3 regions of the Stenotrophomonas sp. 57 genome follow, and region 1 is predicted to be linked to each of the others. Evidence: predicted binding sites of a transcription regulator. Region 1 holds the regulator's gene; each other region holds the start of a gene.

The links. The regulator HrcA, encoded in region 1, represses chaperone genes, less so after heat shock. The targets are predictions, from matches to a motif close to TTNGCACTCNNNNNNNNNGAGTGCNAA.
Region 2: a site for HrcA is predicted at 1,137-1,163, ahead of QP512_RS18160 (co-chaperone GroES). Genes of this name have one in related genera too.
Region 3: a site for HrcA is predicted at 2,199-2,225, ahead of rpoH (RNA polymerase sigma factor RpoH). Genes of this name have one in related genera too.

Annotation. Positions count from the first base shown of each region.
Region 1 covers NZ_CP127407.1:1,782,066-1,787,516, forward strand. Annotated here, with positions in the region: gene recN (DNA repair protein RecN) at 1-681, opposite strand, end outside; gene hrcA (heat-inducible transcriptional repressor HrcA) at 797-1,861, shown strand; gene grpE (nucleotide exchange factor GrpE) at 1,925-2,440, shown strand; gene dnaK (molecular chaperone DnaK) at 2,622-4,544, shown strand; gene dnaJ (molecular chaperone DnaJ) at 4,699-5,451, shown strand, end outside.
Region 2 covers NZ_CP127407.1:3,948,068-3,953,518, forward strand. Annotated here, with positions in the region: gene groL (chaperonin GroEL) at 1-721, opposite strand, end outside; gene QP512_RS18160 (co-chaperone GroES) at 803-1,090, opposite strand; gene QP512_RS18165 (endonuclease) at 1,441-3,231, shown strand; gene cutA (divalent-cation tolerance protein CutA) at 3,300-3,638, shown strand; gene QP512_RS18175 (protein-disulfide reductase DsbD) at 3,635-5,451, shown strand, end outside.
Region 3 covers NZ_CP127407.1:3,989,089-3,994,539, reverse strand. Annotated here, with positions in the region: gene ftsX (permease-like cell division protein FtsX) at 1-399, shown strand, start outside; gene QP512_RS18385 (response regulator) at 407-1,249, shown strand; gene ung (uracil-DNA glycosylase) at 1,246-1,959, shown strand; gene rpoH (RNA polymerase sigma factor RpoH) at 2,237-3,112, shown strand; gene QP512_RS18370 (hypothetical protein) at 3,245-3,685, opposite strand; gene purD (phosphoribosylamine--glycine ligase) at 3,842-5,125, opposite strand; gene QP512_RS18360 (hypothetical protein) at 5,184-5,451, opposite strand, start outside.

The DNA of each region.
Region 1 (5,451 bases):
CTGGCAGGCGCTCAGCAGGGCGCTGGCGTGGGCCTGGCGGCGGTGGCTGGCGCCGAGCGCGGCGATCGACTCCGGCTCCAGGTCTTCACGGTCCAGCTCGCGCAGCTGGTGCTCCAGGAAGCCGATCCGGTCACTGACGTCACCCTGTTGCGACAGCGCCAGCGATTCATCGACCAGTGCCTGCCAGGCCGCGGCGGCCCGGCGCACCTGGCGGCGTTCGTTTTCGTTGCGTGCATAGGCGTCGAGCAGGGCCAGCTGCGACGGGCGCGTCAGCAGGGCCTGCTGTTCGTGCTGCCCGTGGATCTCCACCAGCAGCGAGGCCAGGTCGCCCAGCTGCGCCAGGGTCACCGGGCGGCCATTGATCCAGGCCCGCGAACCGCCATCGGCGCGGATCACGCGGCGCAGCTGGCACTGTTCCTCATCGTCCAGCTCGTTGTCGGCCAGCCACTGGCGCGCGGCCTGCAGCTGCTCCAGCGCGAACTCGGCGGAAAGCTCGGCACGGGCGGCGCCATGGCGGACTACGCCGCTGTCGGCGCGCAGGCCGGACAGGAAGCCCAGCGCGTCGACCATCAGCGACTTGCCGGCGCCGGTCTCGCCTGAAACGACGGTCATGCCGGGCCCGAACTCCAGTTCGGTGGCGCGGACGACGGCGAAATCCTTGATCGAAAGATGTCTGAGCATGGGTAAGGGGGTATCAGCAGCCGCGCAACGCTAGCACGCGGGCGAGGGAGGTCCAATGACTTGCCAAGGTGATGCGCCGCCATTATCTAGTGTCCGTGTCTCACAGGTTGATTCCATGCACGGTTCTCCCGACCAGCTTGCCCCGCGTGCGCGCCATCTGCTGCGCACGCTGATCGCGCGTTACATCCAGGACGGTGAGCCGGTCGGCTCGCAGACGCTGGCGCGCGTGGCCGGGCTGGAGGTCAGCCCGGCCACCATCCGCAACATCCTCGGCGACCTGGAGGACCTGGGCCTGCTGGCCTCGCCGCACACCTCGGCCGGGCGCGTCCCGACCGCGCATGGCTACCGGGTGTTCGTCGACAGCCTGCTGCAGATGCAGCCGCCGGGCGAGGGCGAGTTGGCCCGGTTGCGCCAGGAGCTGGCCGGCGGCGGCAGCACCCAGGCCCTGCTCGGCAGCGCTTCGGAGCTGTTGTCGGCGATGAGCCACTTCGTCGGCGTGGTCAGCGCACCGCGGCGCGAGCAGTTCGCCTTCCGCCAGATCGATTTCGTGGCGCTGGACGGGCGCCGCGTGCTGGCGATCCTGGTGTTTGCCGACAACGAGGTGCAGAACCGGGTCATCGAGACCCGCCAGGAGTTCGCGCCGGGCCAGCTGGAGCAGGTGGCCAACTACCTCAATGCCCATTTCGCCGGCCTGCCGATGGCCGAGATCCGCACCCGCCTGCTGCTGGAGCTGCGCGACGCCCGTTCCGAGCTGGAACAGCTGCTGGCGCACAGCATCGAGCTGGCCGAGCAGGCCCTGCAGCCGGCGGCCGACGACATGCTGGTGGCCGGGCAGACCCGGCTGATGGGGGTGCAGGACCTGTCCGACCTGGAGCGCCTGCGCGAGCTGTTCGAGCTGTTCTCCAGCAAGCGCGAGATCCTGCAGCTGCTGGAGCGGACCATCCGGGCGCCGGGCGTGCGCATCTTCATCGGCGAGGAAACCGGGATGATGCCGCTGCAGGGCGTCTCGCTGGTCACTGCGCCGTACACGGCCAACGGCCAGGTGCTGGGCGTGCTGGGCGTGATCGGCCCCAAGCGGATGGCCTACGACCGCATGATCCCGCTGGTCCAGGCCACCGCCGATGTGCTCGGCGCGGCCTTTTCACCGACCGGACGCACGCCGGGAACATCCGACGCTTGAAACGCAGCATCCCGCCCACACTAGGGTGGTTGGAGGCGGAGAGTGACCGCCAGGGACCCAGACATGAACCACGAACAGCCAGATATCGAATCCCAGCAGAGTGCCGCCGATGCGGCTGCCACCGCCGGCGCCAGCGACGAAATCGAGCGCCTGCGCGCCGAAATCGAACAGGTCAAGGCCGATGCGCTGCGTGAGCGCGCCGACCTGGACAACCAGCGCAAGCGCGTTGCCCGTGACATCGAGCAGGCCCGCAAGTTCGCCAACGAGAAGCTGCTGGGCGAGCTGCTGCCGGTGTTCGACAGCCTGGATGCCGGCCTGAAAGCCGCCGGCGACGACCCGCACCCGCTGCGCGAAGGCCTGGAGCTGACCTACAAGCAGCTGCTGAAGGTCGCCGCCGACAACGGCCTGGTGCTGCTGGACCCGATCGGCCAGCCGTTCAACCCGGAACACCACCAGGCCATCAGCCAGGTGCCGACCCCCGGCGCTGCCCCGGGCAGCGTGGTGACCGTGTTCCAGAAGGGCTACCTGCTCAACGAGCGCCTGCTGCGGCCGGCGCTGGTGGTGGTGGCCGCCGATTGATCCCGCAGGGCCGGGCGGCGGGAATGACCCGTCACCCGGCCCGACGCTGAACGCGGCGGACGACCGGAAACACAGCGTTCGGGAGATGGCTTGAATGTTCCACGAGCCTCCCCCACATCGTATTCATCCACCGGCCGAACGGCCGGACTGACCCCAACAAGCATCCTCAGGAGTCTCCCCCATGGGCAAGATCATTGGTATCGACCTCGGCACCACCAACTCGTGCGTGGCGATCATGGACGGCGGCAAGGCCCGCGTCATCGAGAATTCGGAAGGCGATCGCACCACCCCGTCGATCGTCGCCTACACCAAGGACGGCGAAGTCCTGGTCGGTGCCTCGGCCAAGCGCCAGGCCGTGACCAACCCGAAGAACACCTTCTACGCGGTGAAGCGCCTGATCGGCCGCAAGTTCACCGACGCCGAAGTGCAGAAGGACATCGCGCACGTCCCGTACAGCATCCTGGCCCATGACAATGGCGACGCCTGGGTGGCCACCAGCGACGGCAAGAAGATGGCCCCGCAGGAAATCTCGGCCAAGGTGCTGGAAAAGATGAAGAAGACCGCCGAGGACTTCCTCGGTGAGAAGGTCACCGAAGCGGTCATCACCGTGCCGGCCTACTTCAACGACAGCCAGCGCCAGGCGACCAAGGACGCCGGCCGCATCGCCGGCCTGGACGTCAAGCGCATCATCAACGAGCCGACCGCGGCCGCGCTGGCCTATGGCCTGGACAAGGGCGACAACAAGGATCGCAAGATCGTGGTGTACGACCTGGGCGGCGGCACCTTCGACGTCTCGGTGATCGAGATCGCCAACGTCGACGGTGAGAAGCAGTTCGAAGTGCTGGCCACCAACGGCGACACCTTCCTGGGTGGCGAAGACTTCGACAACCGCGTCATCGAGTACCTGGTTGAAGAATTCAACAAGGACCAGGGCATCGACCTGCGCAAGGATCCGCTGGCCCTGCAGCGCCTGAAGGATGCTGCCGAGCGCGCCAAGATCGAGCTGTCCAGCGCCCAGCAGACCGAAGTGAACCTGCCGTACGTCACTGCCGACGCGTCGGGTCCGAAGCACCTGAACATCAAGCTGACCCGCGCCAAGCTGGAAGCGCTGGTGGACGACCTGATCAAGAAGTCGATCGAGCCGTGCCGCGTCGCCCTGAACGATGCCGGCCTGCGTTCGAGCGACATCAGCGAAGTGATCCTGGTCGGCGGCCAGACCCGCATGCCGAAGGTGCAGCAGGCGGTGACCGAGTTCTTCGGCAAGGAACCGCGCAAGGACGTCAACCCGGACGAAGCCGTGGCACTGGGTGCGGCGATCCAGGGCGGCGTGCTGGGCGGCGACGTCAAGGACGTGCTGCTGCTGGACGTGACCCCGCTGTCGCTGGGTATCGAAACCATGGGTGGCGTGTTCACCAAGATCATCGAGAAGAACACCACCATCCCGACCAAGGCCTCGCAGGTGTTCTCCACCGCCGAGGACAACCAGTCGGCCGTGACCGTGCACGTGCTGCAGGGTGAGCGCGAACAGGCCCGCTTCAACAAGTCGCTGGCCAAGTTCGACCTGTCCGGCATCGAGCCGGCCCCGCGTGGCCTGCCGCAGGTGGAAGTGTCCTTCGACATCGACGCCAACGGCATCCTGCACGTGTCGGCCAAGGACAAGAAGACCAACAAGGAACAGAAGGTCGAGATCAAGGCCGGTTCGGGTCTGTCCGAGGAAGAGATCGCACGCATGGTCGCCGACGCGGAAGCCAACCGCGAAGAAGACAAGAAGTTCCAGGAACTGGTGCAGGCCCGCAACCAGGCCGATGCCCTGATCCACGGCACCCGCAGCGCCATCACCGAGCACGGCAGCAAGGTCGGCGGCGATGTCATCGGCAAGGTCGAGGCGGCACTGGCCGACCTGGAAACCGCGATGAAGGGCGACGACAAGGCACAGATCGAAGCGAAGTCGAAGGTGCTGGAAGAAGCCGGCCAGGCGCTGTTCGCCGCTGCTTCGGCTGACCAGGGCGGTGCCCCGGGTGGCGACGCCGGCAACGCAGGCAAGGCGGCGGATGACGTGGTGGACGCCGAGTTCACCGAAGTCAAGGACGACAAGAAGTCCTGATCCGGACCGACACGGGGCGCTGCCTGCCAGCGTCCCGTTGTCGTACCAGGGTCCTGACCGCCGCCCGGCGTGTCGGGGCGCCCGACGCAAGAGCGGACCTGGTTCCGCTCTTCCGCTTTGACGAATCCCGACTTTCCGGAAACTGATTCACCTTATGAGCAAGCGCGACTACTACGAAGTGCTGGGCGTTGCCCGCACCGCCAGCGACGAAGAACTGAAGAAGGCCTACCGTCGCTGCGCGATGAAGTTCCACCCGGACCGCAACCCGGGTGATGCGGCGGCCGAAGCCTCCTTCAAGGAGTGCAAGGAAGCCTACGAAGTGCTGTCCGACGGCAACAAGCGCCGCATGTATGACAGCCACGGCCACGCCGCGTTCGAGCACGGCATGGGCGGTGGTGGCGGTCCGGGCGGTCCGGACATGAACGATATCTTCGGCGATATCTTCGGCAACATCTTTGGCGGCGGTGGCGGTGGTCCGCGCCAGGCCCGTCGCGGTGCCGACATCGGCTACGTGATGGAGCTGGACCTGGAAGAGGCCGTGCGCGGCGTCGAGCGCCGGATCGAGATCCCGACCCTGGCCGAATGCGGCGACTGCGATGGCAGTGGCTCCGAAGACGGCAAGGTCGAGACCTGCAATGTGTGCCATGGCCGCGGCCAGGTGCGCATCCAGCGCGGCATCTTCGCCATGCAGCAGGCCTGCCACAACTGCGGCGGCCGCGGCCAGATCATCGCCAAGCCCTGCAAGACCTGCCACGGCAACGGCCGTGTCGAGGAAGACAAGGTGCTGTCGGTGAAGGTGCCGGCCGGCGTCGACACCGGCGACCGCATCCGCCTGCAGGGCGAGGGCGAGGCCGGCCCGGCCGGTACGCCGCCGGGTGATCTGTACGTGGAAGTGCGCGTGCGCGAG
Region 2 (5,451 bases), 2.2 Mb from region 1:
CGACGCCTTCCAGCACCGGCAGCAGGTCGCGGACGTTGGAGATCTTCTTGTCGTGCAGCAGGATGAACGGGTCATCCAGGTCAGCGGTCTGCGACTGCTGGTTGTTGATGAAGTAAGGCGACAGGTAGCCGCGGTCGAACTGCATGCCCTTGACCACGTCCAGCTCGTTGTCCAGGCCCGAGCCTTCTTCAACGGTGATGACGCCTTCCTTGCCGACTTCCTTCATCGCGTCAGCGATGATCTGGCCGATCGACTCGTCCGAGTTGGCCGAGATGGTACCGACCTGGGCGATCGCCTTGTCGTCGGCGGTCGGCTTGGAGATGTTCTTCAGCTCGGCCACGGCGGCCGAAACGGCCTTGTCGATACCGCGCTTGAGGTCCATCGGGTTCATGCCGGCGGCCACAGCCTTGGCGCCTTCGCGGATCAGGGCCTGGGCCAGCACGGTGGCGGTGGTGGTGCCGTCGCCCGCGTCGTCGTTGGTGCGGGAAGCAACTTCCTTCACCATCTGCGCACCCATGTTCTCGAACTTGTCAGCCAGTTCGATTTCCTTGGCGACGGAGACGCCGTCCTTGGTGATGGTCGGCGCGCCGAAGCTCTTTTCCAGCACGACGTTGCGGCCCTTCGGGCCCAGGGTGGCCTTGACGGCATTGGCGAGAACGTTGACGCCGCGCACCATGCGCGAACGGGCGTCTTCACCGAAACGAATATCCTTGGCAGCCATTGCGATTACCTCGATGTTTGCGCCGGGCCGGGCCCGGCGACGAAAAGGGATGTCTTACAGAAAAGCAGGTCGCGCCGAGGCTCAGCCGATGACGGCGAGCACGTCGTCTTCGCGCAGGACCTTGTACTCGACGCCTTCGCTCTTGTACGAGCTGCCGGCGTACTGGCCGTAGATGACCTTGTCGCCAACCTTCAGCGACGGAGCGCGCACGCTGCCGTTGTCCAGCGGCTTGCCCGGGCCGACGGCCACGACTTCACCCTTGGTGGACTTTTCCTTGGCCGAATCCGGAATGACGATGCCACCGGCGGAGATTTCGTCGGCTTCGATCGGCTTGACCACAACGCGGTCGTGCAGCGGCTTGATGCTCATGAGAGACCTCTTAAGTTATTGATTGGTCTAAAAAAGTCCGGCGATGTTAGCAGTCGCACCAGGCGAGTGCCAGCAACGCGCGTGAAAAAGCCCGACAAGTCGGGAGCACGACAGAGATGGAGACCTCCACAGGCCTTTCAAGGGCTGATCCCGAAATTTTTCTCCGGGCCAGGAAACCTCCCTCCCTGGGTGGACGGCTGTATAGGGATGCAGTGCGGCAAGCCAAGGGGGAAGGGGGGCCATTTAGTGATAGATGTCCCACTGTCAGATATCTGACGTTCATTTACGACAAAGTGTCATCGGATCGGCCTTAGGCTCGGCCGCGCATTCCCAATCACAAGGAGTTGTCGATGCGATTGCTGTCCCCGCTTGCCGCCGCCTGCCTGCTGGCGCTGGCCGCCGCGCCGGCCCAGGCCGAGGTCTTCATCAACGAACTGCACTACGACGACAGCACCGCCGCCGGTGACGTCGGCGAAGCGATCGAGGTCGTCGCCACCGCCGGTGAGGATCTGTCCGGCTACCGCCTGTACCTGTACAACGGCAGCACTCCGTCGGCCGCCACGGTCTACGCCAACAACCCGGTTCCGGCCGGCAGCGCCGCCGGCTGCGGCAGCGCCACCATCGCCGTGGTCAATTACCCGACCAACGGCATCCAAAACGGTCCGAACGACGGCATCGCCCTGGTCGATGCCAGCGGCAAGGTGGTCCAGTTCCTCAGCTACGAGGGCGCCATCACCGCCTCCGGTGGCCCTGCCGCCGGCATGACCAGCCAGAACATCCCGGTGGCCGAGACCAACAGCACGGCGCCAGGTACCTCGTTGCAGCTGACCGGCAGCGGCAGCCAGTACGCCCACTTCACCTGGGCCGAATCGGCCAGGCAGACCTTCGGCAGCTGCAACAACGGCCAGACCTTCATCGGCGGCGGCACCCCGGGCCCGAACACGCCACCTTCGGTGTCCACCACCACCCCGGCGCAGGGCAGCAGCACCTTCCCGGCCGCCGCCGATCTGGAAGTGGTGTTCAGCGAAACCGTGAACCTGGCCAGCGGCGCGTTCGCGCTGAGCTGCGGCACTTCCGGCAGCGTGCCGCTGACCTTCCCGGCCAGCGGGCGCAGCGTGAAGCTGTCCACCAACACCGCGCTGGTGGCCGGTGAGGCCTGCCGCTTCGACATCCGCGCCGCGCGCATCACCGACCTGCAGGGCGCGCATCCGGCCGCCGACAGCCGCATCGCCTTCACCGTGGCCAGCACCGGCGGCAATCCGGACCCGGGCAACCCGGGCGTGCCGGCCGGCTACTACTCGAAGGTGAACACCTCCAGCCCCAGCCAGCTGCGCTGCTCGCTGCACGCCACCATCAAGGGCCACACCGCCTATCCGTACAGCGGCTCGGGCACCAGCACCTGGACCATCCTGGAGATTGCCGACGAGGACCCTAACAACCCGAACCGCATCCTCGACGCGTATCGCAACCGCAGCTATGCCAAGGTCACCGATCGCGCCGGCAGCGGCAGTGGCCTGAAGTACAACCGCGAACACACCTGGCCGAACTCGCTGGGCTTCGCCAGCACCACCGGCGACAAGGGCCTGCCGTACGCGCCGTACACCGACACCCACATGCTGTACCTGACCGATGCACAGTGGAATGCCGACCGTGGCAACAAGCCGTTCGCCAAGTGCGACGCCAGCTGCGGCGAGCGCGCCACCGAAGCCAACACCGGCCAGGGCGGCGGCAGCGGTGGCTATCCGGGCAATTCCAACTGGGTGCGCACGCCGGACGGCAACACCGGCACGTTCGAGGTGTGGGGCAAGCGCAAGGGCGACATGGCGCGTGCGGTGATGTACATGGCCATCCGCTATGAAGGCGGCAAGGATGCGGCCACCGGCCAGTCCGAGCCGGACCTGGAGCTGACCGACGACCGCAGCAAGATCGTCAAGACCAGCAGCTCGCCGGCCTATATGGGCCTGCTGTCCACGCTGATCGACTGGCACCTGTCCGACCCGCCGGATGACGCCGAACGTGCGCGCAATGACGTGATCTACAGCTTCCAGGGCAACCGCAATCCGTTCATCGACCACCCCGAGTGGGCGACCCCGGGCCTGTTCACCTCGGCCAGGCCGGCGACCTGCCAGCTGGCCAACTGACCGCGCAACGCAGCGGTCCACTGCCGCCGCCGGGTCCTGACCCGGCGGCGGCCCTATACTCGACGGCCATGTCGACCGTCGATCCCGTCCTGCTGCTGTTGACCACCTGCCCGGACCGGGCCAGTGCCGAGCGCATCGCGCACGCACTGGTCGGCGAGCGCCTGGCCGCGTGCGTGACCCGCCTGGAGGGCGCACAGTCGACCTATCGCTGGCAGGGCGAGGTGACCACCGACGCCGAGCTGCAGCTGCTGGTGAAGACCACCGCAAGCCGCGTCGATGACGCGATTGCCCGGATCGTCGAACTGCATCCGTATGAACTCCCGGAGTGCATCGCGGTCGAAACCCGGGCCGGCCTGCCGGCGTATCTGGATTGGATCCGGGCACAGACCCGGGAGGAAGCTGATTGAAGACTCTGTTTGCGCGTGGCGCCGCCCTGTGCGCTCTGTTGTGGTTCTCGCTGCCAGCGTCCGCGCTGGATGAGAAGGACCTGCTGCCGGTGGACCAGGCGTTCGCGCTGACCGCCACTGCCCCCGAGCGCGGCCAGGTGCAACTGCAGTTCACGATCGCACCCGGCTACTACCTGTATCGCCACCGCACCAGCGTCAAGGCCGATCCGGCGTTCAATGCCGGCGCGCTGCAGATGCCCAAGGGTGACAGGCACCACGATGATTTCTTCGGCGAAGTCGAAACCTATCGCGAACGCCTGCAGGCCACCCTGCCCGGCACGCCGACCGACGCCGCCGGCACCATCAGCCTGGAAGTGCGTTACCAGGGCTGCGCCGATGCCGGTGTCTGCTATCCACCGCAGAAGCGCGTGGTTCAGGTCACCCTGCCCGGTGGCGGTGCCCAGGCCGCGGCTCCGGCCACGCGTGCCGGCGCCACCAGCCCGTTCAACAACCCGCTGGCCGGTGCCGGCAACAGCGGCGGGCTGCGCCTGCCGGGTGCCGCCAGCAACAGCCAGGCGCTGCCGCTTCCGTCCGAGCAGGCATTCGGCTTCGATGCCATCGCCAGCGACGGCAACACCCTGCTGCTGCGCTTCAGCCCGGCGCCGGGCTACTACCTGTATCGCGACCGCACCTCGCTGAAGCTGGAAGGCAGCACCGGCGTGCAGGCCGGCACGCCGCGCTGGCCGGCTGCGCAGTCGCATCGTGATGAACACTTCGGTGATGTCTCGGTCTACTTCAACCAGGTGGAAGTACCACTGCCGCTGCGTCGTTCCGCTGCCGACGCGGTTGACGGCACCCTGCTGGTGACCTTCCAGGGCTGCCAGACCGATGGCATCTGCTACCCGCCGATGACCCGCCGGGTGAAGCTGTCGATCCCCGCCGGCAAGGTCAGCGCCAGCGCCGACCAGGCACCGCCGCGTAACGAGGTGATCAGCCCGTTGGCTGCGGCGCCACGCGAAGGCGCCAACGGCGCCCCCCTGCGCCTGATGCCGACGGTGCCCAATACGGATGCGACCACCCCGGCCGTTGCAGGCGCCGGAAGCGGTAATGAATTCGCCGCCGATGCGCAGGGTGACAACGCACTGCGTACGCGCCCGCCGGCAACCACGCCGAACCCGGACCGCTCGTTCGTGTGGGTGCTGTTGTTGGCCTTGGCCGGTGGCCTGGTATTGAACCTGATGCCGTGCGTGCTGCCGATCCTGTCGCTGAAGGTGCTGAGCCTGGCGCAGAGCGGCGAGAGCCCGCAGCGCGCGCGCAGCCACGCGCTCTGGTACACGCTGGGCGTGCTGGTCGCCTTCGCGGTGATCGGCGCCTTGATGGTCGGCCTGCGCGCAATCGGCAACGCCGTCGGCATCGGCTTCCAGCTGCAGCATCCGGGTGTGGTGGCTGCGCTGGCCTACATCATGTTCGCGGTGGGCCTGAGCCTGTCCGGTGTGTTCACCCTCGGCGGCGGCATCGGCAATCTTGGCCAGTCGCTGGCCAGCCGCAGCGGCCCGGCCGGTGACTTCTTCACCGGTGCACTGGCCTGCGTGGTCGGCAGTGCCTGCGTCGGCCCGTTCATGGGTGGCGCGATCGCCTACGCCTTCATTGCCCCGCCGCTGAAGGCGATGACCGTCTTCCTGTTCCTCGGCCTGGGCCTGGCGCTGCCGTTCCTGCTGATCGGCTTCGTGCCGGCGCTGGCGCGCCGCCTGCCCAAGCCGGGCCCGTGGATGGAAACGCTCAAGCACGTGCTGGCCTTCCCGATGTACGCCACCGCGCTGTGGCTGCTGTGGGT
Region 3 (5,451 bases), 2.2 Mb from region 1:
CGGCTGGTGCAGGTGCTGTCGGTGCTGCTCGGCGTCGGCGCCGCGCTGGTGGTCGGCAACACCGTGCGCCTGGACATCCAGGCCCGCCGCGAAGAGATCGGCGTGCTGCAGCTGCTCGGCGCCAGTGATGGCTTCATCCGCCGCCCGTTCCTGTACCTGGGCGCGTGGTATGGCCTGGGTGCCGGTGCGGTGGCGCTGGCCCTGATCGGCGCCGCCGGTGCCGCGCTGCGCGTGCCGCTGGCCGAACTCTCGCGCAGCTATGGCAGCCCGTTCGTGCTGCACGGCCTGGACCTGCTGCATGGCGGCCTGGTCCTGCTCGGCACGCTGCTGCTGGGCTGGCTGGGTGCGTGGCTGGTGACCGGCCACTTCCTGCGCCAGACACGCCCGACCGACACCTGAGACCGGCATGCAACCGCAAGCGCTGAAGCACCTTGAAGGGCCCGCGACGCGGGTGATGGTGGTCGATGGCTCGAAGCTGGTGCGCAAGCTGATCGCCGACGTGCTGAAGCGCGACCTGCCCGGCGTGGACGTGATCGGCTGCGACAGCATCGAGGACGCGCAGCAAGCGCTGGCGCAGGGCCCGGTGGACCTGGTGACCACCTCACTGACGCTGCGTGATGGCGACGGCCTGGCGCTGGCGCGGATGGTCCGCGAAGCCGCTGGCCAGGCCTATGTGCCGGTGATCGTGGTGTCCGGCGACGCCCAGCAGCACCTGGAGCAGCGCCGCTTCACCGAGTACGTCACCGACTATTTCGACAAATCGCTCGGCCATGAAGCGCTGGCGACCTTCATCCGCGGCTACGTGCAGCCGCAGACCATTCCCGGCGCCACCATCCTCTACATCGAGGACAGCCGCGTGGTGGCCGAAGCGACCAAGCGCATGCTGGAACGCCAGCAGTTGAACGTGCTGCACGTGGTCAGCGCCGAAGAGGCGTTCACCCTGCTCACTGCCGAGTCGCTAGGCCGCAGCCGCCACCGCATCGACCTGGTGCTGACCGACGTCACCCTGAAGGGCGAACTGAGCGGCCGCGATGTGGTGCAGCGCGTGCGCGTGGACTTTGGCTACGGCAAGCGCCGCCTGCCGGTGCTGGTGATGACCGGCGACGGCAACCCGCACAACCAGACCGGGCTGCTGCAGTCCGGTGCCAACGACCTGGTGCTCAAGCCGATCGAAGAACGGCTGCTGGTCACCAAGGTGCTGTTCCAGCTGCGGCTGGCCCGATTGAACGATGGACCCCTGATTCGATGATGGATGAAGTAGCCGACACCCCGACGATCCAGCTGGAACCGAGCTGGAAGCAGCATGTCGGCGATTACCTGCTGCAGCCGCAGATGCGCGAGCTTTCCAGCTTCCTGCGCCAGCGCAAGGCCGCTGGTGCGGCAGTGTTCCCGCCTGGCCCGCAGATCTTTGCTGCGTTCGACGCCACGCCGTTCGAGCAGGTAAAGGTGGTCATCCTCGGCCAGGACCCGTACCACGGCCGAGGCCAGGCCCATGGCCTGAGCTTCTCGGTGCCGCCGGGCGTACCGGTCCCGCCGTCGCTGCTGAACATCTACAAGGAGATCGAGAGCGATCTCGGCCTCCCGCGCCCGGACCACGGCTGCCTGATCCCGTGGGCGCAGCGCGGCGTGCTGCTGCTCAACGCCGTGTTGACGGTGGAAGAGGGCAAGGCCGGCGCGCACCAGGGCCGTGGCTGGGAAGGCTTCACCGATCACGTGGTGGACGTGCTCAACTGCGAACGCGAAGGCCTGGTGTTCATGCTCTGGGGCGCCTATGCCCAGCAGAAGGGCAAGGTGATCGACACCCGGCGCCATCGCGTGCTGAAGTCGCCGCACCCGTCGCCGCTGTCGGCCCACCGTGGCTTCCTTGGGTGCCGGCATTTCTCGATGGCCAACGAGTACCTGCAGCGCCGCGGGCAGGCCCCGATCGACTGGTCGCTTCCGCCGCGCTCGGCGCTCTGAGCACGGGCGGGGGCCAAGCCTGAACACCGGGCAACGTTTCTGGTCCTGAATGGGCCTTCTGGACGGCCCGTTCAGCTCCGCTTGACCGGAATCGGCCGGTTTATGGTGGGTAATTGGTTGAATTCCAAGGGATTGTGAATCCCGAAAAGCGTGCTCGCCACTGTCATCAAATCGCGCTACGGTAGGGCTCTGTTTGGGACCAGTGTTGCATCAATAGGATGCTGGAACTTTTTCCTCCTTTAGCAGTCCAAATCCCGGACTGCTAAGATGGGTGCCTATGAGCCAGAACACCTCTACTGCCCTTGTGGCAAACAATCTCCCGATTCCCAGTGCGCTCGGTTCGCTGGACGCCTACATCGGTGCCGTGCACCAGATCCCGGTGCTGTCGGTCGATGACGAACAGGACCTGGCCCGTCGTTTCCGCGACGGTGACGATCTGGACGCCGCACGTGAGCTGGTGCATTCGCACCTGCGCTTCGTGGTGCACGTGGCCCGCGGTTACAACGGCTACGGCCTTGCGCTGGGCGACCTGATCCAGGAAGGCAACATCGGCCTGATGAAGGCGGTCAAGCGCTTCGACCCCGACATGGGCGTGCGTCTGGTGTCCTTCGCCGTGCATTGGATCCGTGCCGAAATGCACGAGTTCATCCTGAAGAACTGGCGCATCGTCAAGGTCGCTACCACCAAGGCGCAGCGCAAGCTGTTCTTCAACCTGCGCAAGTCGAAGACGCGCCTGGGCTGGATGAACGCGGCTGAAGTCAGCGCGGTGGCCAAGGACCTGAACGTGTCCGAGCGCGAGGTCATGGAAATGGAATCGCGCCTGTCCGGTCGCGATATCGGTTTCGATGCGCCCACCGACGAGGACAACGAACATGCGCCGCCGTCGCCGGCCGCGTTCCTGGTTGCCAACGACGAAGACCCGTCGATGGCCTATGAGCGTGCCGACAGCGAAGACAACCAGATGCAGCTGCTGCGCGAAGGCCTGGCCGAGCTGGATGCCCGTTCGCGCGACATCATCCGCCGCCGCTGGCTGGATGCCGACAGCAAGGTGACGCTGCAGGAACTGGCCGACGAATACGGCGTGTCGGCCGAGCGTATCCGCCAGGTGGAAGCGAACGCGCTGAAGAAGATGAAGGCGCTGTTCACCGCGTAAGGCGGGGTGGCGTTGAAGCAGAGAAAAGGCCCGGCACTGCCGGGCCTTTTTCGTTTGGTTGGGTTCATCCACGCATGGCGTGGGTCTAAGGTAGAGCCGCGCCATGCGTGGATGCCGGGCACTGATACTGCGTCATGGCATCGGCTTTCCCGTCGTTTGCATCAGAGCCCAGACCGGGATAGAGGCGTGCTGCCGGAAGTCGATCGTGTTGAAGGTCGCCAGACCCGCCAGCACCTGCAGTTCCCGGCTGAGCGCCGAGCGCTGAATGGCCAGAGTAGGGGTGGCAAAGCGCGCGTAGCCGCCGCGGTTCCAGTCGTACACATGGATGCCGCGCGAAGCCATGGCCACACCGTCATCGTCCCGGGGAACCTTCATGTGCGTGATGGCCCTGCCAACCACCGGCAGCTCCATCAACATCATTTCGATATCGAAGATGTCCACCGCCGCTTGACTCAGAAGCGCGGCAGGGATGTCTCCCTCGCCTGCGGTGACGAATGCCGCCACGGCGCCGGTCTGGTCCACGCCCAGCCAGACGCAATCAAAGCCATCCGGATATTCCTGATGTTGGCGCATTCTGCTTCCTCCCGTCCCTGAAGCCGCGACACTTCTAAACCTGATCGACCGGAAGGGTCTGGGCGCTGTTCTTTAGAGCAAAGGCCCGGCATTGCCGGGCCTTCTCGTCGGTGGAACTCACCCAGAGCCACGCCACGCGTGGCTGCACCCCACACCTCACCCCTCGCGTGCGATCGCGCGCCAACCGATGTCGTTGCGGTGGAACTCGTTGGCCCAGGTCACCTTGGCCACGCCGGCATAGGCATTGGCCTGTGCGTCGCGCACGCTGTCGCCCAGTGCCGCCACGCACAGCACGCGGCCGCCGGCGCTGAGCACTTGGCCCTGCGCGTCCAGCGCGGTGCCGGCATGGAACACCTTGGCGCTGGCCGGCACATCGGCCAGGCCGGAAATCACGTCACCGGTGATCGGCGATTCCGGGTACGGCTTGGCGGCCAGCACCACGCCAAGCGACGGGCGCGGGTCCCACTGCGCCTCCACCTGGTCCAGGCGACCGTCGATGGCCGCCTCCACCAGGTCGACCAGGTCGGACTGCAGGCGCAGCATCACCGGCTGGGTTTCCGGGTCGCCGAAGCGCACGTTGAATTCGATCACCTTCGGCGCGCCGCTGGCGTCGATCATCAGGCCGGCATAGAGGAAGCCGGTGAAGGGAATCCCGTCGGCGATCATGCCCTGCACGGTCGGGTTCACCACTTCGCGCATCACGCGGACATGCACCTCCGGGGTGACCACCGGGGCCGGCGAGTACGCGCCCATGCCGCCGGTGTTCGGGCCGGTGTCGCCGTCGCCGACGCGCTTGTGGTCCTGCGAGGTTGCCATCGGCAGCGCATGCACGCCGTCCACCATCGAAATGAAGCTGGCTTCCTCGCCATCGAGGAACTCTTCGATCACCACGCGCGCACCGGCGTCTCCGAAGGCATTGCCCGACAGCATGTCACGCACGGCGTCCTCGGCTTCGGCCAGGGTCATCGCCACGATCACGCCCTTGCCGGCGGCCAGGCCATCGGCCTTGACCACGATGGGGGCACCCTTCTCGCGGATGTAGGCCAGCGCCGCGTCCACGTCGGTGTGCACGGCATAGAACGCGGTGGGGATGTTGTGGCGGGCCAGGAAGTCCTTGGCGTAGGCCTTGCTGCCTTCCAGCTGCGCGGCGGCGGCGGTCGGCCCGAAGATGCGCAGGCCGGCGGCACGGAAACGGTCGACCACGCCGGCCACCAGCGGCACTTCCGGGCCAACCACGGTCAGCGCCACGCCTTCGGCCTGGGCCAGCGCCAGCAGGCCGTCAATGTCAGTCACTTTCACTGCCACGTTGCGGCACTTGTCTTCGCTGGCGGTGCCGGCGTTGCCGGGCGCCACGATCACTTCGGTGACACGGGAGGACTGGGCCAGCTTCCATGCCAGGGCGTGTTCGCGGCCGCCAGAGCCGATGACAAGTACGTTCATCACGAGATTCCAGATTGCGTGGGAAGGGAAGGGCGATGTCCCCGGCGGCGCGCGTGGTTCACTCGCAGCCTTCGCGTTGCAGCGCGTCGGGGAAGGAATAGGTCCAGGTCTTCGGGTCCAGCGTGAAGCGGTGCGTACGGCGCACGTTGCTGCCGCCACAGCTGCTGCCCGTTTCCTCGATCAGCAGCGGCCAGGTGCGCGCGCTGCGGTTGCTGTCGTCCATGCGCAGTTCGAAGTCGACGTCGAACATGCGGGTGCGGCAGTCTTCGGCCTGCTCGGCGTCGTCGCAGTCGTAGGCCGCGGTGTTGTCGATGTGGCTGCGCACG